4 regions of the Methylobacterium sp. UNC300MFChir4.1 genome follow, and region 3 is predicted to be linked to each of the others. Evidence: predicted binding sites of a transcription regulator. Region 3 holds the regulator's gene; each other region holds the start of a gene.
The links. Region 3 encodes LexA, which represses DNA repair genes until DNA is damaged. Its sites were predicted from a motif close to TGTTCNNNNTGTGTTCNG; they were not measured.
Positions count from the first base shown of each region.

Region 1 (5,898 bases), on a different contig from region 3:
TGCCGGTCGCGCGTGGGGCGGGGCCGGTCCAGCGCCCGCTCGGGCGGGGTGGTTGTCCCGCCCGGAGAGACGGCAGCGGCGGCGACGGACCGCGGCTACTGCCCTAGCGTGGTGCGCTGCACCGCGGCGATCAAGGGCCGGCGCGGCCCGGGGGGCGCATCGGTCGCATGGCTGTCAGCGAACGCGGGCGGGTCAGTCCGCCAGCGGCACGCCCTGCCCGAACCGCGCCTCGATCGCCGCCGTCAGGCGGTCCAGCATCGTCTGGACAGGGATGTTGGAGGTGTCCACCGTCGCCGGGGCCCGGGCGTAGAGCGGCTCGCGGCTCGCCAGCACGGCGCGCAGCTCCTGCATCGCGGAGGCGTGGTCGCCCGTCGTGGCGAGGTGTCCCTGCTCGCGGACGCGGCTCATGTGCTCCTCCGGCCGGGCGCGCAGCCAGATGGTGTAGAACGCCTGGAGGAGCAGATCGTAGGTCAGCGGTTCCGCGACGATGCCGCCGCTCGTCGCGAGGATCAGCGGCCCGGGATGCTCGGTCAGGCGCCGCAAGGCCGCCTGCTCGAGCCGGCGGTAGCCTTCCTGGCCGTAGATCGCGAAGATCTCCTGGACCGAGAGGGCGTTCTCCCGCTCGATCTCGGCGTTGAGCTCCACGAAGGTCCAGCCGAGGCGCTCGGCCGCGAGCTTGCCGAGGGTCGACTTGCCGGCGCCGCGCAGTCCGGTCAGCGCCACGCGCGGCCGGTTGCTCGATTCGGGCCGGCTGCCGCCGGACAGGGCCTCCTTGGCGGCGACGATCTGGGCCGGGCTCGCCTGGGCGAGGAGGTCGCGCACCACCGGCCAGTCGGGCAGCGCGTCGTTGCCGGTGATCAGGTCGTCCAGCCGCACACCCATGGCGTTCGCCACCCGCCGCAGCAGGATGATCGAGACGTTGCCCTGGCCGCCCTCCAACTGCGCGATGTAGCGCTCGGACAGGCCCGAGGTCTGCGACAGAACCTTGCGCGACAGCCCGCGCACGGTGCGCGCGTGCCTGACGCGTCGCCCGAGGTCCGTGAGAAAGAGAGATTCCTGTTCCACGCCGGTCATGGCGCCGTCCGCTTTCCTGCCAGCTCGAAAGCAGAGTCCGTGCCCTGCATGCCTGCCGCTTCGAGATCCATCGCGCTTTGGCGTTCCGCCAGACAGGAAGCTGCCTGAGAACGTGCGCGCGTAGACCGGCGTTTCCTGCCCTGAGATCCGTCGTGCGCCACCCGCGTACGGCCGCTGTCTCGCGGCGCCGGTCCGTACCGTAACGATCCAACCACGTTGCTGGCGTGGCGCCTATGTGTTGCGGATCGACCCGATGGTCAAGCCTTGGGCATGATCCTTGTGTGGGCAGAAGGCCCGGCCGGGCGGGCGATCGGCGGTCTGCACCCGCGCCGGAGAGGGCGCGCTACTCGACCGGCAGGGCCGTGGCCTCGCGCACCGGCGCGGCGGCCGGAGCGCGCCGCGGCGTCGCGGCGGCGAGCATCTGGAGCGACGGACGGCGCGGCGGCAGCGGCACCTCGACCGCCTCGACCGCCGCCTCGGTGGCCGGTGCCGAAGCGGCCGCGGGGGTCATCGGGGTGGCGGCCGCCGCGGGCTGCGGCGAAAGCCGGAGTTCCGCCATCTGCGCCGGCGAGGCCTCCGCGCTCCCGAGGGCGGTGGGTCGGCGCGGCGGCAGCGGCACCTCCACGGAGGGAACCGAGGCGGCCTGCGGGGCGGCCGGGGTCGCGCCCGCGGCCGGGTCGATGGACAGGCTGGCGAGTTCGACCGCGGCGCCGGCCAGGGCGGCGGGCCGGCGCGGCGGCAGCGGCACCTCGACGGTCTCGGTCGGAACCTCGGCCACGGCGGCGGCCGTCGGCGCGTAGGCCAGGGCGGCGGCCGCGGGGTTGGGTTTGGAGTCGGCGACGCCGCCGCCGAACAGGCTCGCGAGGGCGCTGGCCGAAGCCGCCACGGGGGCGACCACCGAGGCGACCTCGTTGGAGATGCCCTGGCGCTTGGCGGCGTAGTAGTAGCCGCGGTTGTAGTACTGGTAGGCCTGGGCGACGTTGCCCTTGGCCGTGCGGTAGGCGCCCGCCAGATAGGCCACGCCGTAGCGCAGGTTGGTCTCCGGATCGTACAGGCCGGCGGCGTCGCCGGTGTAGCCCATGCCGCGCGCGGTCGCGTGCTTGATCTGCATGAGACCCAGGGCGCTGCCGCCCTTCGCCCGCGGATTGTAGTTGCTCTCGCGCTTGACCACGGCGTGCACGAAGCTCGCCGGAACGCCGTTCGCCTTCGCCTGCTGCTCGATCAACGCGTCGATATTGTCGCGCGCGCCCTGCCCGAAGGCGGCGGCGGGCGCGACCGCGAGTACGGCGGCCAGGATGAGGCGATGCATTCCGAGACCCGGTGCTGCTTGTTCTGTAGTCAAGCTAGGTCACGGGGAAATGAGGCCGGAAAGCGGCCCCCGTTCGGCAGCCTGTGGGCGGCCGGGGCGACGGGCGTGCTTGTGATCCGCGCGCCACAGGGCGGCGCGCGGACGCGGTCGGCCGGTCTGGGGAGCCGGTCAGGGAAGGATGAAGCGCTCGACCGCGCGAGCGAACCCGTCGGCGTCGTTGCTGTCCGTGACCGCGCTGGCGGCCGCCTGGACGCTCGCCTCGGCATTGCCCATCGCCACGGAGTAGCCGCTCTGCGCGAACATCGGGCGATCGTTCCCGGCATCGCCGAACGTGGCGATCCGCTCGCGCGGGATGGCGAGATGCGCGCTCATCCAGGCGACGAAGCGACCCTTGTCGAGATCGGGCGGCGTCACGTCGAGATAGTACTTCTGCGAGCGGTGGACGGTGGCCCGGCCGGCCAGCGCCGCCGCGATTCGCGTCTCGCAGGCCGCGAGATGGGCGTGGTCGGGGCTGACGCCGACGATCTTGGCGGCCGTACCCGTGAGCGTTCCGAGATCCGGCACGACCCGGGGCTCCGCGTCGATCGTGCGGCGCTCCAGATCGGTGTAGGGACCGTCCGGGTCGCGCAAGCACCACGCGCCGTCGGCGAAGACCCAGACGTCCAGCCCCTCGGCCAGGAGCCGGTCGAGGGCGGCCCGGGCCGCCGGCTCCGGGATGGTCCGCTCCTCGATGATCGACAGGTCCGGCCGGACGACGCTCGCGCCGTTGAAGGCGCCCATCGGCAGGTCGAGGCCGAGCTCCGCCACGAGGCTCCGCAGCCCGATCGGCGGCCGCGCCGAGGCGATGCTGAAGCCGATCCCGGCCGCGCGCAGGCGGCGCACGGCCGCCACCGTCGCTGCCGTCAGGCGCTTGTCCCCGGTGACCAGGGTGCCGTCGACGTCCGAGATCACCAGGGCGATCCCCGCGGCCTTGCCGGTTCCTGCAGTCATCGCGTCACTTCCCACCCGGATCCCGGCGCGCCGCGGTGGCGAGTTCCGCCACGACCCGGTCAGCAATCGCCTCGGGCGGCTCGAGGATCCCGACGGTGATCGGGTGCTCGTCGGGGCCCGGGACCTCGAGGGTCGCGAACTGGCTGTCCAGGAGATGCGGCGACATGAAGTGACCCTGGCGTTCCGCGAGACGCCGCGCGATCAGGGCCTTGTCGCCGTCGAGGTAGACGATGCGGACCCGCCGGCTGCCCCGGGTGAGGACGTCCCGGTACGCGCGCCGGAGCGCCGAGCAGACCACCACGCCGGACTCGCCGGCGTCGAGGCGCTGCTGAATCCAGGTCGCGATCCGGGCGAGCCACGGCGCGCGGTCCGCGTCGTCGAGGGCGCGGCCCGCGTGCATCTTCGCCACGTGCTCCGGCGCGTGGAAGCTGTCGCCGTCCACGAAGATCCAGCCGAGCTTCTCGGCGATCAGCGCCGCCACGGTGCTCTTCCCGGACCCCGAGACGCCCATGACCACGAGCACCTGAGCGGCCGTCCCGGCATCGAATGGCGGGTCTGATTGGTACGTCATCCGGACCACCGTGGCTCCGAGGCGCGCCGGGGCGCCGCGCGTCACGATCATGCGGAGCGCGCGCGCGGAAGGGAAGATCGCCGCGCCCGACGCCGCCGCCGTGTCGGCAGGAACCGTCGCGCCGCGGGCCGCGTTGACGACCCAGAACGCGAACATTTAGGGAACATGAGTCGCATGGCTACCACCACCGCGAAGGCGACGTCGAAGGCCGGTCGAGACTCCGGAGCGCGCCAGGATGCGCCGGAGAACCCCAAGACCGACCCGAAGGACGTGTCGAACCAGATCAAGGATCCGGACCAGTGGACCACCGGCGGCGAGCCGATGACCGGCGCGCAGGCCTCCTACCTGAAGACGCTCTCCGAGGAGGCGAAGGAGCCGAAGGCGTTCGATCCCGACCTCGACAAGGCCGAGGCCTCCAAGCGGATCGACGACCTGCGCCACAAGGCCGGCCACGCCTGAGCCGACGCGGGCGCGCCCGCGCCGGGCGCGCCCGCCGACCGGGCCCGCCGACCGGGGCGGTGCATATCCCGCCCGGAATCGGCCCGATGCCCTGTTTCGGACACTTCGTTAAGCCGGCGGCAAGCGCGGGCCGTTAACAGCCTTCCGAGCGCGTGGGGCCACGCGGACGGCGGGACGGGAAGGCGCGTTCGACCATGGATGAGCCGGGCGGCGACGGGGCGGGGCGGCGCGCGGTGCGATCCCGGGCGGCGGCCGCCCTGACGGATCGGATCCCTGTCGCGGCCGCGCGCTTCGCCCGCGACCTCCGCGGATCCACCGCGACCGAGTACGCCCTGCTCGGGGGCCTGATCTTCCTCGTCGCGGTCGGCAGCATCCGCTACTATGTGTCCCGCGTCAGCGCCGTCTACGGCGACATCACCGCGGCGGTGACCCAGGGTCAGTGAGCGGATCGCGCCGGGGCCGTGCGGCCCTGGAGTCGATGGGCCGACCCGTTACCGTCGACAGCGCCCGGATTTGTGTCCCGATATTTCAGCAGCGCGCGCTGCGCCCGGCATTCGTCGTCCCTGTGCCCCGAAAAAGCTGTGCTTAACGAGGATGACTTAGCAGTCTCGGTCGTGGCGGGCGGAGTGTGGCTCACCCGCTACGGACACCTGGGCCGCTATGGGCTAGGCACGGGCTCGGCAATACCGATGGGCAACATCTGGATGCGCAAACTTCCCCTCGTCCTGCTCGCCGTCACGGCGATGTCGGGCTGCACGTACCTGCCCGCGGCGGGTCCGACGGCGAGCGCGATCCAGGCCGGGGCCGAGGTCGCCACGGCCGACGGCGGGATCCTTGCCCGCTACGAGATCATCGACGTCACCCCCTCCGTGGTCGAAGCCCTGCGCGGCCGCCCCCTCGACAGCCTGCTCGCCTCCTTCGGCGACCATCGCCCCTCCTCCGAGCCGGTGATCGGCATCGGCGACATGGTCTCGGTCTCCGTCTGGGAAGCCGGATCCGGCGGCCTGTTCTCCGGACCCCTCGTCGCCGACCGCTTCTCCGCCGGCTCCAAGTCCGCCCTCATCCCCGAGCAGCCCGTCGGGCGCGACGGCGCCATCTCGGTGCCCTATGCCGGCCGCATCAAGGTCGCCGGCCGCCGCACCCAGGACGTCCAGGCGCTCATCGAGAACGAGCTCGCCGGCAAGGCCATCCAGCCCCAGGTGCTGGTCTCGGTCACCCGCCCGATCTCCCAGGCCGTCACCGTCACCGGCGAGGGCGCCGCCGGCGCCCGCCTGCCGCTCTCGGGCCACGGCGACCGCATCCTCGACGTCATCGCCGCCGCCGGCGGCAACCGCGCGCCGGTCAACGAGACCTTCGTGCGGCTCTCGCGCGGGCCGGTGACCGCGACCGTGCCGCTGACCACAGTGGTGTCGAACCCCAGGGAGAACATCTACCTGCGGCCCAACGACGTGCTGACGCTCGTGCGCGACCCGCAGACCTTCATCGCGGTGGGCGC
Region 1 covers NZ_FOCS01000022.1:87,317-93,214, forward strand. The annotation lists gene BMY19_RS24100 (helix-turn-helix transcriptional regulator) at 193-1,074, opposite strand; gene BMY19_RS24105 (lytic transglycosylase domain-containing protein) at 1,418-2,383, opposite strand; gene BMY19_RS24110 (Cof-type HAD-IIB family hydrolase) at 2,552-3,373, opposite strand; gene BMY19_RS24115 (gluconokinase) at 3,378-3,944, opposite strand; gene BMY19_RS24120 (DUF3072 domain-containing protein) at 4,119-4,403, shown strand; gene BMY19_RS24125 (Flp family type IVb pilin) at 4,598-4,846, shown strand; partial or broken gene BMY19_RS24130 (polysaccharide biosynthesis/export family protein) at 5,108-5,898, shown strand, end outside.
Region 1: a site for LexA is predicted at 4,093-4,110, ahead of BMY19_RS24120 (DUF3072 domain-containing protein). Genes of this name have one in related genera too.

Region 2 (5,898 bases), on a different contig from region 3:
AGAGGCTGACGAGGCAGAGGTCGGCGTGGCTCACCGAATCGCCCTGGCAGAACCGGCCCGTCCCCGGCTCGGTGGCGAGGCGCGTCTCCAGGGTCCGGAGGCCGGTCTCGAAGGCGTTGCGCAGGAAATCCAGCATGCGCTCCCGGGGCAGGCCGTAATGCTCCATCAGGAAGGTGCGCACCCGGGGCACGTAGAGCGGGTGGGTGTCGCACGCGACCACCTGCGCCAGCGAGCGGGCCCGGGCCCGGGCCCGGGACTCCTCGGGCAGGAGGCGGACGCCGCCGCGCGTCTCCTCCAGGTAGTCGAGGATCGCCAGCGACTGGGTGAGCGGCGGCCCGTCGCCGTCGAACAGCGCCGGCACCGCGCCCTGCGGGTTGATCTTCCGGAACGCCGGCTCGTGCTGGTCGCCGGCGTCGAGGTCGATGAAGGTCTCCTCGTAGGCGATGCCCTTCAGCTTCAGGGCGATCCGCACCCGGAAGGCGGCGGCCGAGCGCCAGTTGCCGTACATGTGCATGGGTCAGCGGTCTCCGACGGGGTCGAGCGAGCACAGCCGACTTCGCTGCGGCCCGCAAGGGGGCTGCGCGCGCGGCGGCCCGGGGGCGACAAGCGGTCCCGCCGGGCCCATATCGGTCTCCCGCCCCGGAGAGCCCGCACGATGGCCGATCAGACCGACGCCCGCCGCTTCATCCCCCTGAACATCGCGGTCCTAACCGTCTCCGACACCCGCCGTCCGGAGGACGACCGGTCGGGCGACACCCTGACCCAGCGCCTCACCGAGGCGGGGCACATCCTGGCGGCCCGCGCGATCGTCCCGGACGAGGTCCCGGCGATCCGCGCGCGGGTGGAGGCGTGGCTGCGCGACCCCGGCGTCGACGTGGTGATCACCACCGGCGGGACCGGCTTCACCGGCCGCGACGTCACCCCCGAGGCGCTGGAGCCGCTGTTCGAGAAGCGCATGGACGGCTTCTCGGCCGTGTTCCACCGGATCTCGTACGACAAGATCGGCACCTCGACCCTGCAATCCCGCGCCACCGCGGGGGTCGCGCGGGCGACCTACGTGTTCGTGCTGCCGGGCTCGCCCGGCGCCTGCCGCGACGCCTGGGACGGGATCCTGGCCCAGCAGCTCGACTACCGGCACCGGCCCTGCAACTTCGTGGAGATCATGCCGCGCCTCGACGAGCACCTGCGGCGCGGCGCGAGCCTCACGGTGTGAGGCGGCGTTAGGCCAGATTCCCCTCCTTGCGGCGCAGGACCGAGTGCTTGCGGCCGTAGAAGAAGTACACGACGAGGCCGAGCGCCATCCAGATCACCAGCCGCAGCCACGTGTCGAGGGGCAGGCCGATCATCAGGAGCAGGCAGGACAGGATGCCGAGGATCGGCACGACCGGCACGGCGGGCGCCCGGAACGGCCGCTTCATGGTGCGCTCGGCCCGCCGGAGGTAGAGCACCGAGCCGCAGACGAGGATGAAGGCGGCCAGCGTGCCGATGCTCACCATCTCGCCGAGGATGTGGATCGGCACCAGGGCCGCCACCACGGCGACCGCGGCGCCGATCATCGCCTGGCTGCGATACGGCGTCTGGTAGGTCGGGTGGACGTGGGAGAACATCTTCGGCAGCAGGCCGTCCTGCGCCATGGTGAAGAAGATCCGGCTCTGGCCGTAGAGCAGGACGAGGATCACCGTCGTCAGCCCGGTCAGCGCCCCGAGCTTGATCAGGAGGCTGAACCAGCCGATGCCGATCACGTCGACGCCCTTGGCGATCGGGTCCGGGACGTTCAGGTCCTTGTAGGGCACGAGACCGGTGAGCACGGCGGCGACCAGCACGTACAGGATCGTGCAGACCGCGAGCGAGCCCAGGATGCCGATGGGCATGTCCTTCTGGGGTTTGCGCGCCTCCTGGGCGGCGGTCGAGACCGCGTCGAAGCCGATGAAGGCGAAGAACACCACGCCCGCGCCGCGCAGGACGCCGCTGTAGCCGAAATGGCCGAAGGTCCCGTCGTTGTCCGGGATGAGCGGGCTCCAGTTCGCGGTGTTCACATGGCCCCAGCCCAGGGCGATGAAGGCGACCACGACGGTGAGCTTCACCGCGACCATGATGTTGTTGAAGAGCGCCGATTCCTTCGTGCCCCGCATCAGCAGGATCGTGATCAGCGCCACGATCAGGACCGCCGGCAGGTTCAGCAGCGCGGTCCCGCCGCCCTCGATCGGCGTGCCCGGCGCGTTGGCGAACTGCGCCGGGATCACGATGCCGACGCTCTTCAGGATGCTCGTCACGTAGCCCGACCAGCCGACCGCAACGGTGGCCGCGCCCATGGCGTATTCGAGGATCAGGTCCCAGCCGATCAGCCACGCGAAGAACTCGCCGAGCGTCGCGTAGGTGTAGGTGTAGCTCGATCCGGCGACCGGGATCAGGGCGGCCATCTCGGAGTAGCAGAGGCCGACGAAGGCGCAGGCGATGCCGCCGAGCACGAAGGACAGCATGATCCCCGGCCCGGCATACTGGGCCGCGGCCGTGCCGGTCAGGACGAAGATGCCGGCGCCAATGATCGCCCCGATGCCCATCGCGGTGATCGAGAGGGCGCCCAGCGACTTCGAGAGCTGCTGCTCGCCCTCGCCGCTCTCGACGATGTCCTCGACCGACTTGCGCCCCATCAGGCCCGACGAATCCATTGCACCATCCTTCCAGATCGGGGTGGCTCAGCGCGTCGACATGTCCGGAGACGGCGACGATCCTGCCGCGCTTCCAGAGTTGTAGAGGCGGATCGACCGACAACAACGTGATCGGGCGCAAGATTCTTCCGAGCAAGATTCTCCCGAGCAAGATCTTTCCGGTCAGGCGCGCTCGATCCGAGCGATCAGCGGCCTGACCTTGAGGCGACCCGTGAACGCGCCCTCGGCACGCAGGGCCTCGCGCCGGACGACGTCGCCGGCCCGGGCCTGCCGGGCGCCGACGACGGTCTCCGCCCGTCTGACGAGCCGGCCGAGCCAGCGCCCGGCCGGGCGATGCAGGCGGCCGAGCGCCGTCTCCGGCCGCGCGGTCCCGACGAAGCGGTCGAGGGTGCGGATCCAGCCCTCGGCCGGGACGTCGCCGGCCTCAAGGCACAGGATCCAGTCCCGCCGGGCCGCGGCGGCGCCCGCCGCGTAGGGATTGCCGCCCCGGTGCAGCACGAGGGTCGCGCCCGTGGCCTCCGCGACGGCCGCCACGGCCTCGCTCTCGCGGCCCGCGACGATCACCGCGTCGCCGACGAGGCCGCCGGCCACGCCGGAGACGAGCACGCTGAGCGTGTCGGCCAGGCGATCGATCGCGTCCGGATCGGCCGGTTCGGCCAGATAGGTCACGGCGGAGAGCATGAGCGCGCGCATAGACGATTCTGCGGCGCCGTAAACTGCCCCGCGGCCCGCGCGGCGACGCGCCGTCGCCCGGACGGGCTGCAGAGCCGCATTTGCCTGAAAAAAAGGCGCCCTTCGCCGTCGCGTTCGCTCTATGTTCTTGTATGGATGCGTGAGGGAGGCGAGTCGTCATGGGGGACACGCGCGACGGGACCGCATCCGGGGCCGCGCCGCGACTCGGGCCGAGCGTCGCGGAACCGGCCGCCCGGCGCGGGCGCGGCGCGACGGCCAACCCGACGGGCCGGTACGAATCCGCCCGGCGCGAGGCGTTCCACGACGAGACCTGGACGGCGGACGCTCCGGCACCCCTGCGCACGGAGGTCACTCCGGAGCGGTCCGCCCGGATCATCGCGCACAACAGCTCGCCCGACATCCCGTTCGACCGGTCGATCAACCCGTACCGGGGCTGCGAGCACGGCTGCATCTACTGCTACGCGCGCCCGACCCATGCCTGGCTCGGCCTGTCGCCGGGGCTCGACTTCGAGTCGCGGATCTTCACCAAGCCGGACGCCGCCCGCCTCCTCGCCCGCGAGATCGCCGCGCCGGGCTACCGGCCCGACACGATCGCCCTCGGCACCGCCACGGATCCCTACCAGCCGGTCGAGCGGGAGCACCGGCTCACCCGCGCAGTTCTGGAGGTGCTGCGGGAGGCCCGCCACCCCGTCAGCATCACCACCAAGTCGGACCTCGTGCTGCGCGACCTCGACCTCCTGGCCGAGATGGCGGCGGAGAACCTCGTGCTGGCGGCGATCTCGCTGCCGACGCTGGATCCGGACCTCGCCCGCCGCCTCGACCCGCGGGCGCCGCGGCCGGGCAAGCGGCTCGCGGCGATGCGGGGCCTGAGCGCGGCGGGCGTGCCCGTCATGGTCAACGTCTCGCCGATCATCCCCGGCCTGACGGACCACGAGATCGAATCGATCCTGGCCGAAGCGCGCGCGCATGGAGCGAGCCGGATCGGCCACGCGCTGCTGCGCCTCCCGGGCGAAGTCGCGGACCTCGTGGCGGACTGGTTCACCGAGCACTATCCCGAACGCAGGGCGCGGGCCTTCGCACTCCTGCGGGAAGCCCGGGGCGGGCGCGAGAACGACCCGCGCTTCGGCCACCGCTTCCGCGGGGAAGGCGCCTACGCGGCGATGATCGGCCAGCGGGTCCGGCTCGCCGGCACGCGTCTCGGTTTCGCCTTCGGGCGCATCGCGCTGAACCGCGACGCCTTCCGGAAGCCCGGCGCGCAGCTGGCGCTGTTCTGACACGCGACCGACGCGGCGGCGCGCGCGAGGCAGCGGACCTGTCCCACAGTACGGTTCAGCGAAAATTCCAGTCATTTTGGCCGGAAACGGCGTAAGAAGATAATTCCGAAGATTGAAAACGGCTCAAATGTTGCTCCCAAAGTCGATTATCGGATGTCTTAGGTGTGAGGAAAATCGCAGAACGTAAGATTGACATCTGTGTCATTGTGGTTCAAATGCCTGAGATCGCGAGGTTTACTGCGAAATTTTTGACCAAGTTTGATTGAGTTATCGAATTTCAGTTCTATATTGAGGGTCGTTCTGTGTGTAAGAGCGCGATTTTGTCCGGCGTCCGTGTCCGCAGATCCCGCCAATGGACGCTGTGCGCCGTGATCCGGTCGCGGGCGAGCCGCGCGCCGCGGCCCGGCTCGGTTCTGCCGGTCGCGACTGCCGGCCTTCCTTGAGACGGTGGAGTGTCGGGGTTTCGACCTCCGATGCCGACCGGGCGAACTCCCGGTCCGATGACCGGACCGGGAGCGCCGGTGGGACCCGGACTCGCCACGCCCTCGCCGCGCCCTTCGAGCGAACCGGGCCGGCGCCGCGTCGGGGTGCCTGTCGCGTCGCTCAGCCTTTCCGTCGACCGAGGCCGACCGGCTGCCCTGCTCGAACCGGGCAGCCCGGCGGCGGGCCGCACGCCTCGACGCACCGCGAAGAGAGATCCCGACCCTCATGCTGCGTCTTCCGCGTCCGTCCATCGGCACGATCCTGTGCGCGATCCTGTTCTCACTCAGCGCCATGCTGCTGGCCGCGGGCGCCCGGACGGCGCTGGAGGCCGGGGCGCAGGAGCGGGAGAGCCGCCGCGTCGTCGCGCTCACGGAAGGCAGCCGGATCCTCCTCGAGATCCTGCTCGCCGTGCGCCTCGAGCGGGGGCGGACCCTGCAGGCGCTGATCGCCGCGGACAGGATCCCGCCCGCCGACGCGGCCCTGATCGCCCGACAGCGCGCGACCCGGATCGATCGGCTGGCGGCGCTCCTGAGTCTGGTGCGCGCGATCGACACCGCCGCGGTGGCGAAGACGGTCGATCCGCTCCGACGGGCGCACGAGGCCGTCACCGGCCTGACGTCGCGGATCGACGCGGCCCTCGCGGTCCCGGTCGCGGAGCGCGAGGCCGCGACCGAGGAGGTCGCCGCGACCGCCTTCCGGGATCTGCTCGACGCGCTCACGGCGACCAGCGGGGCCGTCGACGTCACGATCCCGCGCCGGGACGCGGCGCTGGCCCGCGC
Region 2 covers NZ_FOCS01000004.1:96,469-102,366, forward strand. The annotation lists gene maiA (maleylacetoacetate isomerase) at 1-514, opposite strand, end outside; gene moaB (molybdenum cofactor biosynthesis protein B) at 656-1,213, shown strand; gene BMY19_RS07985 (amino acid permease) at 1,221-2,669, opposite strand; gene BMY19_RS07990 (hypothetical protein) at 2,832-3,362, opposite strand; gene BMY19_RS07995 (PA0069 family radical SAM protein) at 3,521-4,636, shown strand; gene BMY19_RS08000 (methyl-accepting chemotaxis protein) at 5,345-5,898, shown strand, end outside.
Region 2: a site for LexA is predicted at 3,474-3,491, ahead of BMY19_RS07995 (PA0069 family radical SAM protein). Genes of this name have one in related genera too.

Region 3 (5,898 bases):
CCATCACGGCGGCGGGCTTCACCCCGGCCGAGGCCGACGGGCTGCGCCGGGCGATGGCGACCTTCCGCCACGTCGGCTCGATCGGCGGCTTCGCGGAGAAGTTCGTGGGCGGCATGACCCGCCGGGGCTACCCGCAGGACTTCGCCGAGCGCTGCTTCGCGCAGATCCGCGGCTTCTCGACCTACGGCTTCCCGGAGAGCCACGCGGCGAGCTTCGCGCTCCTCGTCTACGCCTCGGCCTGGATGAAGTGCCGGCACCCCGACGTCTTCCTGGCCGCGATCCTCAACGCCCAGCCGATGGGCTTCTACCAGCCGGCCCAGCTGGTGCGCGACGCCCGGGCCCACGGGGTCGAGGTGCGGGGCGTCTGCGTCAACGCCAGCGACTGGGACTGCACCCTGGAGCCGGCCGGGGATCCGGCGCTGCACGCCGTGCGGATCGGTCTGCGCGTCGTGCGCGGCCTGCCCGAGGCCGCGATGCGCCGGCTCGTGCGGCTGCGGGCCAACGGCTACGCCAGCATCGAGGGCCTGCAGGCGTCCCTCGCCCTGCCCCGCAACACCCTGGAGCGGCTGGCCGAGGCGGACGCGTTCCGCTCGCTCGGCCTCGACCGGCGCGCCGCCCTGTGGATGGTCCGCACCCTGGAGGGGACGTCATCCCGCAAGGCCGCCAAGGCCGATGCGAGCGAGCGCCGCGCCCATCTCCTCGACGCACCCCTGCCGCTCTTCGCGTGGCACGCCGATGACGGCCTGTTCCGGCACGAGCCGACGGTGGACCTTCAGCCCCTGGCCCCGTCCGAGACCGTGGCCGAGGATTACGCCGCCACCGGCCTGTCGCTCCAGGGGCACCCGGTCGCGTTCTTCCGGGGGCGGCTCGCCCGGATCGGCGCGATCCCGGCCCGGGCCCATCTCGATCCGGCGCTGCCCCAGGGGGCGCGGGTCACGGTGGCGGGGCTCGTGCTGATCCGCCAGCGGCCCGGCACCGCCAAGGGCGTGGTCTTCCTGACGCTGGAGGACGAGACCGGTATCGCCAACGTGATCGTCTGGAAGACCGTGTTCGAGGCGAACCGCCGGATCGCCATGCAGGCGCGGTTCCTCGCCGTGCGCGGCCGGATCCAGCGGGCGGACGGGGTGGTCCACCTCGTGGCGGAGGGGTTTCGCGACCTCACCGCCGCCCTGCGCGACCTGCGCGAGGCCGGCATGAAGCTGCCGCCCGAGAACACGGATTTCGGCGTGCCCCCGGACCGGCGCGTGTTCCCCAGCCGGGATTTCCACTGAGGCCGGCCCTTCGAGCGGCCCTCGACCAGCCCCTCGACAGGCCCCGCGCCGCGCGTAGAGTGCGGCGATGTCGAGCTTCGCCGTCCCGCGCCTCCTCCTCGCCGCCTGCGCGGCCCTGCCCCTCCTGGCGGAGGCCGCCCGGGCCGACAGCTGCGACGACCTCACCCGCCAGATCGCCGACGCGATCGGCGGCCGGGTCGGCAAGCGCGCCGGCCCCAGCATCGACATCCGCGTGGCCGGCCCGATCAAGTTCGACGTGACCTGCCGGGCCGAGCCGATCGTGCAGGCGACCTCCGCCGAGCCGAGTCCCTCGGCGACCTTCTTCCGCGACCTGTCGGTGGCCTCCGAGATCCTCGTCGGCCAACCGGCCGCGACCGTCGAGCCGATCATCGCCACCGCCTACCGGACCGCGCTGGCGGAGCGGCGCAAGTCGTTCATCCAGCAGAACGGCTGGTCGGCGTCCTGCTACACCGACCCGGGCAGCAGCGCGATGCGGACCCTCTGCTCGGTGGGGCGCATCCCGCCGGGCTGAGGCGGACCTGAGCCGGCAGGATGCGCGACGCGGGCCCGCTCAGTACTCGATCACGCCGTCGAGCGCGTAGTGCTTCACGGTCTTCCGGTTGGCGATCAGCTCGTCGACCGTCGGCTCGCCCTTGAGGGCGCGGGCGATGGCGAGTTTCGTGGCCTCGTAGTTGGTCCGGTAGAGGTCCTTCTGGTCGAGGTTGTCGTCCTCGGCGCAGCGCTGATCGAGCCAGATCATGATGATCATGCACAGCTCGTCGAGCCCGTCCTTCGGCAGGATGCCCTCGATGATGCAGTCCACGATCGCGTCGCCGGTGGCGGCCTGGACCACGCCGCCGAGGAGCTCGGCATACTCGGCCGTGTGGATCGTGACCTTGGTGGTCATCATCGTGGCCGGGCGCACGAGCTGGTTGAGGTCGCGCACCACGAACATCCGCGTGTGGCCCTGGACCTGCCCCATCATCGACGCGAAGGCCTGACCGACCGGGCCGCGCACCGAGCCGATCAGCACCTCCGGCATGGCGTCGGTGTACTGGCCCTCGGCCGCCAGCACCGTGGCCTCGCCCGTGCGGAACCAGATCTCTTGCATGTTCGAACTCCACCTGATCGGAGCCCGCGGGAGACATCATCGGCGGCCTCGCGTCAATCGCCCCGAGGCCGGCCCCCATCCCGGCCGCCCCTGCCCTCGCCCGCGCCGCGGCGCGGGCGCAGCCCCGTGCCGCCCCGTGTCGCCGCGATGCGGCCGCCGGCATCCGCGACGGCGCGCATCTCCACCCCCGCGCGGCCTGTGGCCTTGAGGAACGCGGACAGGCGAGGCAGGGAAGATCGGAGCGCGGCTCCGGGAGCGGTCCCGGGCCTGGCCGTTCCGGTGGGCGCGCGGCGCCGTGCCGGGCATGCGGGAGGAACACGATGGCGGAGAGCACGGACCGGGGCTCCGGCTGGAGCCTTCAGGCGAGCGCCGTGCCCGACGGGGTGCGCCTGGAACTCGCCCTCGCCGACCTCGGCGGTGCGCCGGTCACCGCCGCGATCGTGCTCGACCGGACGGAGGCCCGGGCCTTCGCCCGCGCCCTGCTGGCCGCCGCCGGCGACGCCGCGGAGCGGACCTTCCCGAAGCCGGGCGCCTGAGGACGCGCCGCCGGCCGGTCAGCGCACGCCGAGGCCCGGATTGCGGCCCGGCAGGCGGGGGACCACGGTGCCGCGCTTCTCGATCGGCGCGTCGCAGGCGTAGGCGAACTCGGTCTTCAGCGGATCGAACACGGTCTCGCCGGTGATCCGGCAATCCTCGCGCACGGTCTCGTCGAGATAGGCCCGGGCGGCGGTGCGGAAGCGCTTCACCCGGGTGGCGCCCGGCTCCGGATCGATCCGGACCTCGCTCAGGTTGCAGCCGGTATACTCGCGCAGGGCGTTGGACACGATCAGCATCCGGCGCAGCTGCCGGTTGTCGTAGACCTCGTAGGGCTCCTTGCAGCCGATCGTGACGACCTGGGGAGTGAGCGCCACGTAGTTCCGCGAGATGTAGGAGAATCCGGTGGTGCAGCCGGCGAGGCCGAGGGCGGCGAGGCCGAGGGGCAGCAGAGCTGCGGAACGTCGCATCCTCGTCATTCCAAGAGGGTCCCAGCCCGCACCCCGGATCCGCCGCCTTCCCGGCGGGGCGCCGCGATGCATTGAAACGGCTCCGCTTGCGCCGTCAATGCGTTTCTCGACCTTCTCCCGCGGGCGCGCCCGCGGCGCGCCGGGCCGAGCGGTGCCGCTCTTGCGGAACACTTGCGGAACGTTTAACCTGTTCGTGATTTGTTTCGGAGACCGTCACGTGGCGGTCCGCCAAGCCGCGAGTCCCCCGTCGATGCTCACGCGCAAGCAGCTGGACCTCCTGCGATTCATCCAGAGCCGGATGCAGGAATGCGGTGTCCCGCCGTCGTTCGACGAGATGAAGGATGCCCTCGATCTCAAGTCGAAATCCGGCATCCACCGGCTAATCACGGCACTCGAGGAGCGCGGCTTCCTCCGGCGCCTACCGAATCGGGCGCGCGCCATCGAGGTGATCCGGATCCCCGAGAGCCTGACCCAGGCCGCTCCGGCGACTCAGGCCCCCGCCGAGCCGCGCCGCTTCACGCCGAGCGTGGTCGAGGGCGGTAAGTCCAAGCAGCCGCCGGCCCCGGCGAGCACGCGGATGATCGACGAGTCCGGCCGCGCCATCTCGATCCCGGTCATGGGCCGGATCGCGGCCGGTACGCCCGTCTCGGCGATCCAGAACCAGAGCCACGCCATCACCCTGTCGCCGGACTTCGTGGCCGGCGGCGAGCACTACGCCCTCGAGGTGCGCGGCGACTCGATGGTCGAGGCGGGCATCCTGGACGGCGACCTCGTGGTCATCCGCAAGCAGGAGACGGCCAATACCGGCGACATCATCGTGGCGCTGATCGACGACGAGGAGGCGACGCTCAAGCGCCTGCGCCGCCGCGGCTCGTCGATCGCCCTCGAGGCCGCCAACCCGGCCTACGAGACCCGCGTGCTCGGGCCCGACCGGGTCCGGATCCAGGGCCGCCTCGTGAGCCTCGTCCGCCGTTACTGAAGCGGCTCGGCCGGCGCGTCGCCGGGGGCGAGGTCTCCGCCCGGCGCGGCGTCGGCCTCCGGCGTCGCGGCGACCCCGTCCTCCGCGGGGCGGTCGCCCGGCTCCGCGGTGACCGGCGACGGAGGTCCCGGCCCGCGCCCCGCGGCCTGCCGCCAGGGCACGGCGCGGCCGTCGTCCCGGGCGTAGCGCGCGGCGAAGCCGTCGCCGTCGGCCCGGAGAGCCACGGCCCCGCGGGCGGCGAGGACGCGCCGGTCGATCACCAGCGGCCCCGTGCAGGTGGGCGGCGCCGCGAGACCCGTGATCAGCACCGCGGCGCGGGCGCAATCCTCCGGGAAGGCCCGCCGGTCCCGGACCAGGGCGACCGCCCGCCCGTCCGGCAGCCGGGCGGTGCAGCCGAGCCGGTCGCAGCGCCCGCTGCCCGACCGGACGATCAGCGCCGCGGGCCGCCGCCCGTCGCCGTCCGCCTTCAGCCACTGCTCGAGGACGAAGCCCGAAGGGCTGCCGAGGGCCGCGAGCCGCCCGTCCGTGCCCCGCACCGCGGCCCCCGCGCCCTGCCGGTCGACGTAGAGGTCGTAGCGGTCGGGCCGGGCCGCGAGGACGAGCCCGAGCAGGACCGGCGGCACGGCGAGCCAGCGCAGGCGCGAGGCCGGCAGCGTCCCCAGCAGCAGGCCGGCGGTCAGCAGGGCCAGCGCCCCGGCGCCGAAGGCCGGCAGCACCAGGACCGCCCGCTCGAACCCGGCGATCCAGTCCGAGATCGCCAGCATCCCGGCCACCGCCTGCCCCATCAGCCACCAGACCGGCCGGTCGAGGGCGAAGGGATAGGCAAGGCAGCCGATCACCGCGGCGGGCATCACCACCAGGGAGACGAGCGGCAGGGTCAGGGCGTTGCCGACGAGGCCGAAGGGCTGGACCGTCTGGAAGTGGTAGGTGGCGAAGGGGGCCGTCGCGACCTGCGCCACCAGGGTCGTGGCCAGGGTCCCGGTGATCGCCGACAGGCCGGTCCCAACGAGCCGCCCGATCCACCCGGCCCCCGGGCGCACGAGCAGCCGCCCGTCGATCAGCCGCGCGCAGGCGATCAGCCCGGCCACGGCGCCGAAGGACATCTGGAAGCTCGGGCCGAGCAGGCCCTCCGGCTCCCGGGCGAGCGCGATCAGCGCCGCGAGGGCGAGGTTGCGCATCGACAGGGCCGGCCGGTCCACCAGGATCGCGCCGAGCATGATCAGGGTCATGATCAGCGAGCGCTCGGCCGCGATGTCCCAGCCCGAGAAGGCGCAGTAGGCGGTGACGCCGACCATGGCGAAGCCGGCCGCGATCTTCTTGATCGGCCAGAGGAGCGCGCAGAGCGGCACCGCGGCGAGGAGCGCCCGCACCAGCCAGAACACCACGCCGGCGGCCAGCACCATGTGGAGGCCCGAGATCGACACCACGTGGTAGATGCCGGCGGCGCGGAGCGCGTCGTTGGTGGCCGGCCCGATGAGGCCGCGCTTGCCCGTCACCAGGGCCGCCGCCACCGCACCCGCCTGGCCGCCGGCG
Region 3 covers NZ_FOCS01000011.1:36,138-42,035, forward strand. The annotation lists gene BMY19_RS16045 (error-prone DNA polymerase) at 1-1,271, shown strand, start outside; gene BMY19_RS16050 (hypothetical protein) at 1,339-1,803, shown strand; gene fae (formaldehyde-activating enzyme) at 1,843-2,382, opposite strand; gene BMY19_RS16060 (hypothetical protein) at 2,703-2,918, shown strand; gene BMY19_RS16065 (hypothetical protein) at 2,937-3,386, opposite strand; gene lexA (transcriptional repressor LexA) at 3,637-4,365, shown strand; gene BMY19_RS16075 (ComEC/Rec2 family competence protein) at 4,359-5,898, opposite strand, start outside.

Region 4 (5,898 bases), on a different contig from region 3:
GCGAGCGCCGAGGACGCCGCCAAGCGTCAGGGGCTCAAGCCCGTCACCTTCCTGACCACGAAGATGATCGGCGTGACGGTGCGCAACGCCGCCGGCGACAGCGTCGGCAAGATCGAGGATCTGCTCATCGCCGACGGCGGGACGCTCAAGGCCGTCGTGATCGACGTCGGCGGCTTCCTCGGCCTCGGCAGCAAGCTCATCGCGGTCGAGCCGGGCGCCCTCGTGCTGCGTCCCGGCGGCGACCGATTCTCCGCGGTCCTCAACATGGGCAAGGACACGGTGGCGGCGGCCCAGCCCTTCGACCCGGCCAAGGTGATCGCGCCGCCCCGATAAGGCGCGACCGAAACCCGTCTTTGCGAGCGCAGCGAAGCGATCCAGGGCAGCGCGACTTCGGTGGACGTGGCGCTGCTGGGTTGCTTCGCTCCGCTCGCAAAGACGGCGCGGGCGCCATCGACCGACGCGGCGAGGCCGCGCCGGCGCTCCGGCGTCAGATGTCGAGGTCGGCGCCCTCGGCGAAGGCCGCGCGCTCGCTGATGAAGGCGAAGCGCGCCTCGGGCTTGTTGCCCATCAGGCGCTCGACCGTGTCGCCGGTCGATTCCCGGGCCTCGTCCAGGACCGCGACGCGCAGCAATGTGCGCTTCCTCGGATCCATGGTGGTCTCCTTGAGCTGGGCCGGCATCATCTCGCCGAGGCCCTTGAACCGCCCGATCTCGACCTTGCCGCCCTTGAACACGGTTTTGACGATCCGCTCCCGATCCGCGTCGTCCCGGGCATAGGCCACCTTCGAGCCCTGCTGCAGCCGATAGAGCGGCGGGATCGCGAGGTAGAGGTGGCCGCGGTCGATCAGCCTCGGCATCTGGCGGTAGAAGAAGGTGATCAGCAGCGAGGCGATGTGGGCGCCGTCGACGTCGGCGTCCGTCATGATGATCACCTTCTCGTAGCGCAGGTCCGCCTCGCGGAAGGCCGAACCGGTGCCGCAGCCGAGCGCCAGGGTGAGATCGGAGATCAGCTGGTTGGCGCCGAGCTTGTCGCGCGAGGCCGAGGCGACGTTCAGGATCTTACCGCGCAGCGGCAGGATCGCCTGGGTCGCCCGGTCCCGGGCCTGCTTGGCCGAGCCGCCGGCCGAGTCGCCCTCGACGATGAAGATCTCCGAGCCCGCGGTGCCGGCCGCCGAGCAGTCGGCGAGCTTGCCGGGCAGGCGCAGCTTGCGGGTCGCGCTCTTGCGGGCGACCTCCTTCTCCTGGCGGCGGCGCAGGCGCTCCTCGGCCCGGTCGATCACCCAGTCGAGGACCTTGTTGGCCTGGGCCGGGGAGGCGGCGAGCCAGTGGTCGAAGGCGTCGCGCACCGCCGTCTCGACGATGCGCTGGGCCTCCACGGTGGCGAGCTTGTCCTTGGTCTGGCCCTGAAATTCCGGCTCGCGGATGAACACCGAGAGCATCGACGCGCAGGTCGCCATGACGTCGTCGGTGGTCACCGCCGTCATGCGCTTGGCTTGGTTCACCCGCTCGGCGTGCTCGCGCAGGCCGCGCAGCAGGGCGACGCGCAGGCCCGCCTCGTGGGTGCCGCCCTCGGGCGTCGGGATCGTGTTGCAGTAGGAGTGCGAGATCCCGTCCTCGGCGACCATCCAGGCCACCGCCCATTCGAGCGACCCGTGCGAGCCCGGCTTGGTGATCTTGCCGGAGAACATGGCGTCGGTGACGAGTTCCTTCCCGTCGATGTCGCGGGCGAGGTAGTCGCGCAGCCCGTCGGGGAAGCGGTGCACCGCCTCGGCCGGCACGTCCTCCAGCCCCTCGAGGAGGGCGGGGGCGCAGCGCCAGCGGATCTCGACGCCGCCGAACAGGTAGGCCTTGGAGCGCGCCATCTTGAACAGGCGGCGCGGGTCGAACTTCAGCGAGCCGAAGATCTGGGCGTCCGGGTGGAAGCGCACGCGGGTGCCGCGGCGGTTCTGCACCCGGCCGACCAGTTCCAGCGCGCCCTGCGCGTGACCGCGCGAGAACGTCTGCCGGTAGAGGGTCTGGTTGCGCGCCACCTCGACCTCGAGCAGGTCGGAGAGCGCGTTCACCACCGAGATGCCGACGCCGTGCAGGCCGCCCGAGGTCTCGTAGACCTTCGAGTCGAACTTCCCGCCGGCGTGCAGCGTGGTCATGATGACCTCGAGCGCCGATTTGCCGGGAAATTTCGGGTGCGGGTCGACCGGGATGCCGCGGCCGTTGTCGGTCACCACGAGGGCGCCGGATTCCTCCAGCTCCACCTCGATGAAGCTGGCATGGCCGGCGACCGCCTCGTCCATCGAGTTGTCGATCACCTCGGCGAACAGGTGGTGCAGCGCCCGCTCGTCGGTGCCGCCGATATACATGCCGGGCCGGCGCCGGACGGGCTCCAGCCCCTCCAGCACCTCGATGTCGGAGGCGGTGTAGCCGCCCTCCGGCTCGGCGGCCGCGAGCGTCGCCACGGAGGCCGCCGAATCCAGCCGCCGCCGCGGCTCGGGCGGGCGGGCCGCCGCGCCCTTGCCGCCCGGCCCGAACAGGTCCCGCGCCGGATCGCTCACGCGCGGCCTCCGGGCGCGCGGCGCGTCGGCCGGCTCGGCTTCGCGCAGACGGGTCTTGGGACGGGTCTCGGGTCGTGGAGCATGCGCCTTCATCCCCGCATGATAGCGGAACAAACCATAAACATCAAAGCCGTTCGCCCTGCGGCGAGGCGGTCGCATCATCGCATGCTGCGCCGCCGCGAGCGAGGGCCGCGTCCGTGCCGGCACACGGTTCCGCGCGCCGGGCCGTCATCACGACGTTGCACAACAATGGGTTAAGGCTTTCTCGTGACCCGCATGCCCGGCTTCCACAGGCGACGCCCGGAACAGAACGGGACGATCGACGTTGGTGGCGGAGATAAATCTTGACCGTGGTCAGGGAGCCGCAGTCCATGAGCGACGCCGCGATCGAGGCCCGCCGCCTCACGTTGATCCGCTTCGAGCACGCGGCCGGCGCCGCCTTCGGCTGCGACGATGACGCGGCTGTCGTGCCGCCGGCCCGGGCGCTGATGAACTCCACCACCCTCGCGCTCGCGACCTTCGCGACGGCCGTGGCGGCGACGATCACCTACCTGGTCTGAACCCGATCGCTGACCGCAACCCGCGGTGAGGGGCGGCAACGCTGCCTCTGCCACGTCCTTGCGAGCGGAGCGAAGCAACCCAGTCGGCGCCACGTTCGAACGCCTCGCGCTGCACTGGATTGCTTCGCTCCGCTCGCAAGGACGGGCGGGCTTGCCGGCCCGCCTCAGCCTCGTCCACGAACGCTTCAGCCCGCGCTCGACGTCTTCGCCGCCGCCTTCTTGGCCGCAGGCTTCTTCGCGGCGGTCTTCTTCGCCGCCGCTTTGTCGCCGCTCGCGGCCCGCGCCGACCCTTTCCGGACCGCCCCGCGCTTCGCCGGCTTGCCGCCGCCCGCGGCGCGCTTGGCGTTCACCAGGGCGATCGCCTCGTCGAGGGTCAGCGCCTCGGCGCTCATCGTCTTCGGCAGCGTGGCGTTGACCTCGCCGTCCGTGACGTAGGGCCCGTACTTGCCGGCCTTGACCACGAGATCGCGGCCGCTGCCCTCGTCCTTGCCGAGCGGCCGGCCGGGATCGGCGGCCGGGCGGCCGCGTCCGCCGCCCTGCTCCTTGGCGACGATCAGGTCGATGGCGCGGTTAGCCCCGATCTCCAGCACGTCGTCGTCCTTGCCGAGATTGGCGTAGGTCTTCCCGTGCTGCACGTAGGGTCCGAATCGGCCGAGATTGGCCAGGATCGGCTCGCCGGTCTCGGGGTGGCGGGCCACCTCGCGGGGCAGCGCCAGCAGGGCCAGCGCCTTGTTGAGATCCACGTCCGAGGGGCTGAGCCCCTTGGGCAGCGACGAGCGCTTCGGCTTCTCGGCGCCCTTCTCGGCGGAGGCCTCGCCGAGCTGGAGGAACGGCCCGAAGCGGCCGTCGCGCAGCGTCACCGGCAGGCCGGTCGCGGGATCGTCGCCCAGCACCCGCACGCCCGGCTGGCCGCCCTCGGCCGAGGAGCCGTCACCGTCGCCGTCGACGCCCGAGGCCGAGAGCTGCCGGGTGTACTTGCACTCCGGGTAGTTCGAGCAGCCGATGAAGGCGCCGAACTTGCCGAGCTTCAGCGACAGCTGGCCCGAGCCGCAGGTCGGGCAGGTGCGCGGGTTCGAGCCGTCGCCCTTGTCGGGGAAGATGTGCGGGCCGAGGAGGCCGTTCAGCGCCTCCAGCACGTCGGCGACGCGCAGCTCCTTGGTCTCACCGATCGCCGCGGAGAAGTCGCGCCAGAAGTCGCGCAGCACCGCCCGCCAGTCGATCTCGGCGTTGGAGACCCGGTCGAGCTGCTCCTCGAGGCCGGCGGTGAAGTCGTACTCGACGTAGCGCCGGAAGAAGCTCTCGAGGAAGCCCGTGACGAGCCGCCCCTTGTCCTCCGGCTGCAGCCGCTTCTTCTCGATCTTGACGTATTCGCGATCCCGCAAGGTCTGGAGAACCGCGGCATAGGTCGACGGGCGGCCGATGCCGAGCTCCTCCATGCGCTTCACGAGGCTCGCCTCGGAGTAGCGCGGCGGCGGCTCGGTGAAGTGCTGGGTCGCGCTGATCCGCTCGCGGGCGAGCGGGTCGCCGGCCTTCATGGGCGGCAGGCGGCGGCTTTCCTCGTCCTCCTCGTCGTCCTTGCCCTCCTGGTAGAGGGTCAGGAAGCCATCGAACTTCACCACCTGGCCGGTGGCGCGCAGGTCGATGGTCCGCGGTCCGACCTTGGCGGTGACGTCGACGGTGGTCCGCTCCAGCTCGGCCGATTCCATCTGGCTGGCCATGGTGCGGGTCCAGATCAGCTCGTAGAGCCGGGCCTGCTCGGGCTCGAGGTGGCGCGCCACCGTCTTGGGCAGGCGGCCCATGTCGGTGGGGCGCACCGCCTCGTGGGCCTCCTGGGCGTTCTTGGCCTTGACGCTGTACTTGCGCGGAACGTCCGGCACGTAGCGGTCGCCGAACTCCTTGCCGATCACCCGGCGGGCGTCCTGGATCGCCTCCGGCGCCATGTCGACGCCGTCGGTCCGCATGTAGGTGATGATGCCGACCGTCTCGCCGCCGATATCGACGCCCTCGTAGAGCCGCTGGGCGACCCGCATGGTCTGGGCCGGCGCCATCCCGAGCTTGCGGGAGGCCTCCTGCTGGAGGGTCGAGGTGGTGAAGGGCGGCTGCGGGTGGCGCTTGGCGGGCTTCGCCTCGACGCTCGCCACCTGGAAGGTCGCGAGTTCCAGGTCGCGCTTGAAGGCGGCCGCCTCCTCGCCCGTGCCGACGTCGAGGCGCTGGATCCGCTTGCCGTCGGCGCCCACGAGGCGGGCCTCGAAGGTCGCGCCGTCGGCGGTCGTCAGCGTCGCGATGAGCGTCCAGTACTCGCGCGGCTTGAACCGCTCGATCTCCATCTCGCGCTCGACCACGAGCCGGAGCGCCACGGACTGGACGCGCCCGGCCGAGCGGGCGCCCGGCAGCTTGCGCCACAGGACCGGCGAGAGGTTGAAGCCGACGAGATAATCGAGCGCCCTGCGCGCCAGGTAGGCGTCGACCAGCGCCTGGTCGATCTCCCGCGGCTTGCGCATCGCCTGCTCGACCGACGCCTTGGTGATGGCGTTGAAGGTCACGCGCTCGACCGGGATGCCCTTGAGCGCCTTGCGGGCGGTGAGCGCCTCCAGCACGTGCCAGGAGATCGCCTCGCCCTCGCGATCCGGGTCGGTGGCGAGGATCAGCTTGTCGGCGCCCTTGACCGCCTTGGCGATCTCCGAGACCCGGCTCGCCCCGCGGTCGGCCAGCTCCCAGACCATGTGGAAGTCCTGCTCGGGATCCACCGAGCCGTCCTTGGGCGGCAGGTCGCGGATATGCCCGAAGGAG
Region 4 covers NZ_FOCS01000024.1:58,517-64,414, forward strand. The annotation lists gene BMY19_RS24795 (PRC-barrel domain-containing protein) at 1-333, shown strand, start outside; gene parE (DNA topoisomerase IV subunit B) at 488-2,548, opposite strand; gene BMY19_RS24805 (hypothetical protein) at 2,920-3,108, shown strand; gene topA (type I DNA topoisomerase) at 3,294-5,898, opposite strand, start outside.
Region 4: a site for LexA is predicted at 2,655-2,672, ahead of parE (DNA topoisomerase IV subunit B). Genes of this name have one in related genera too.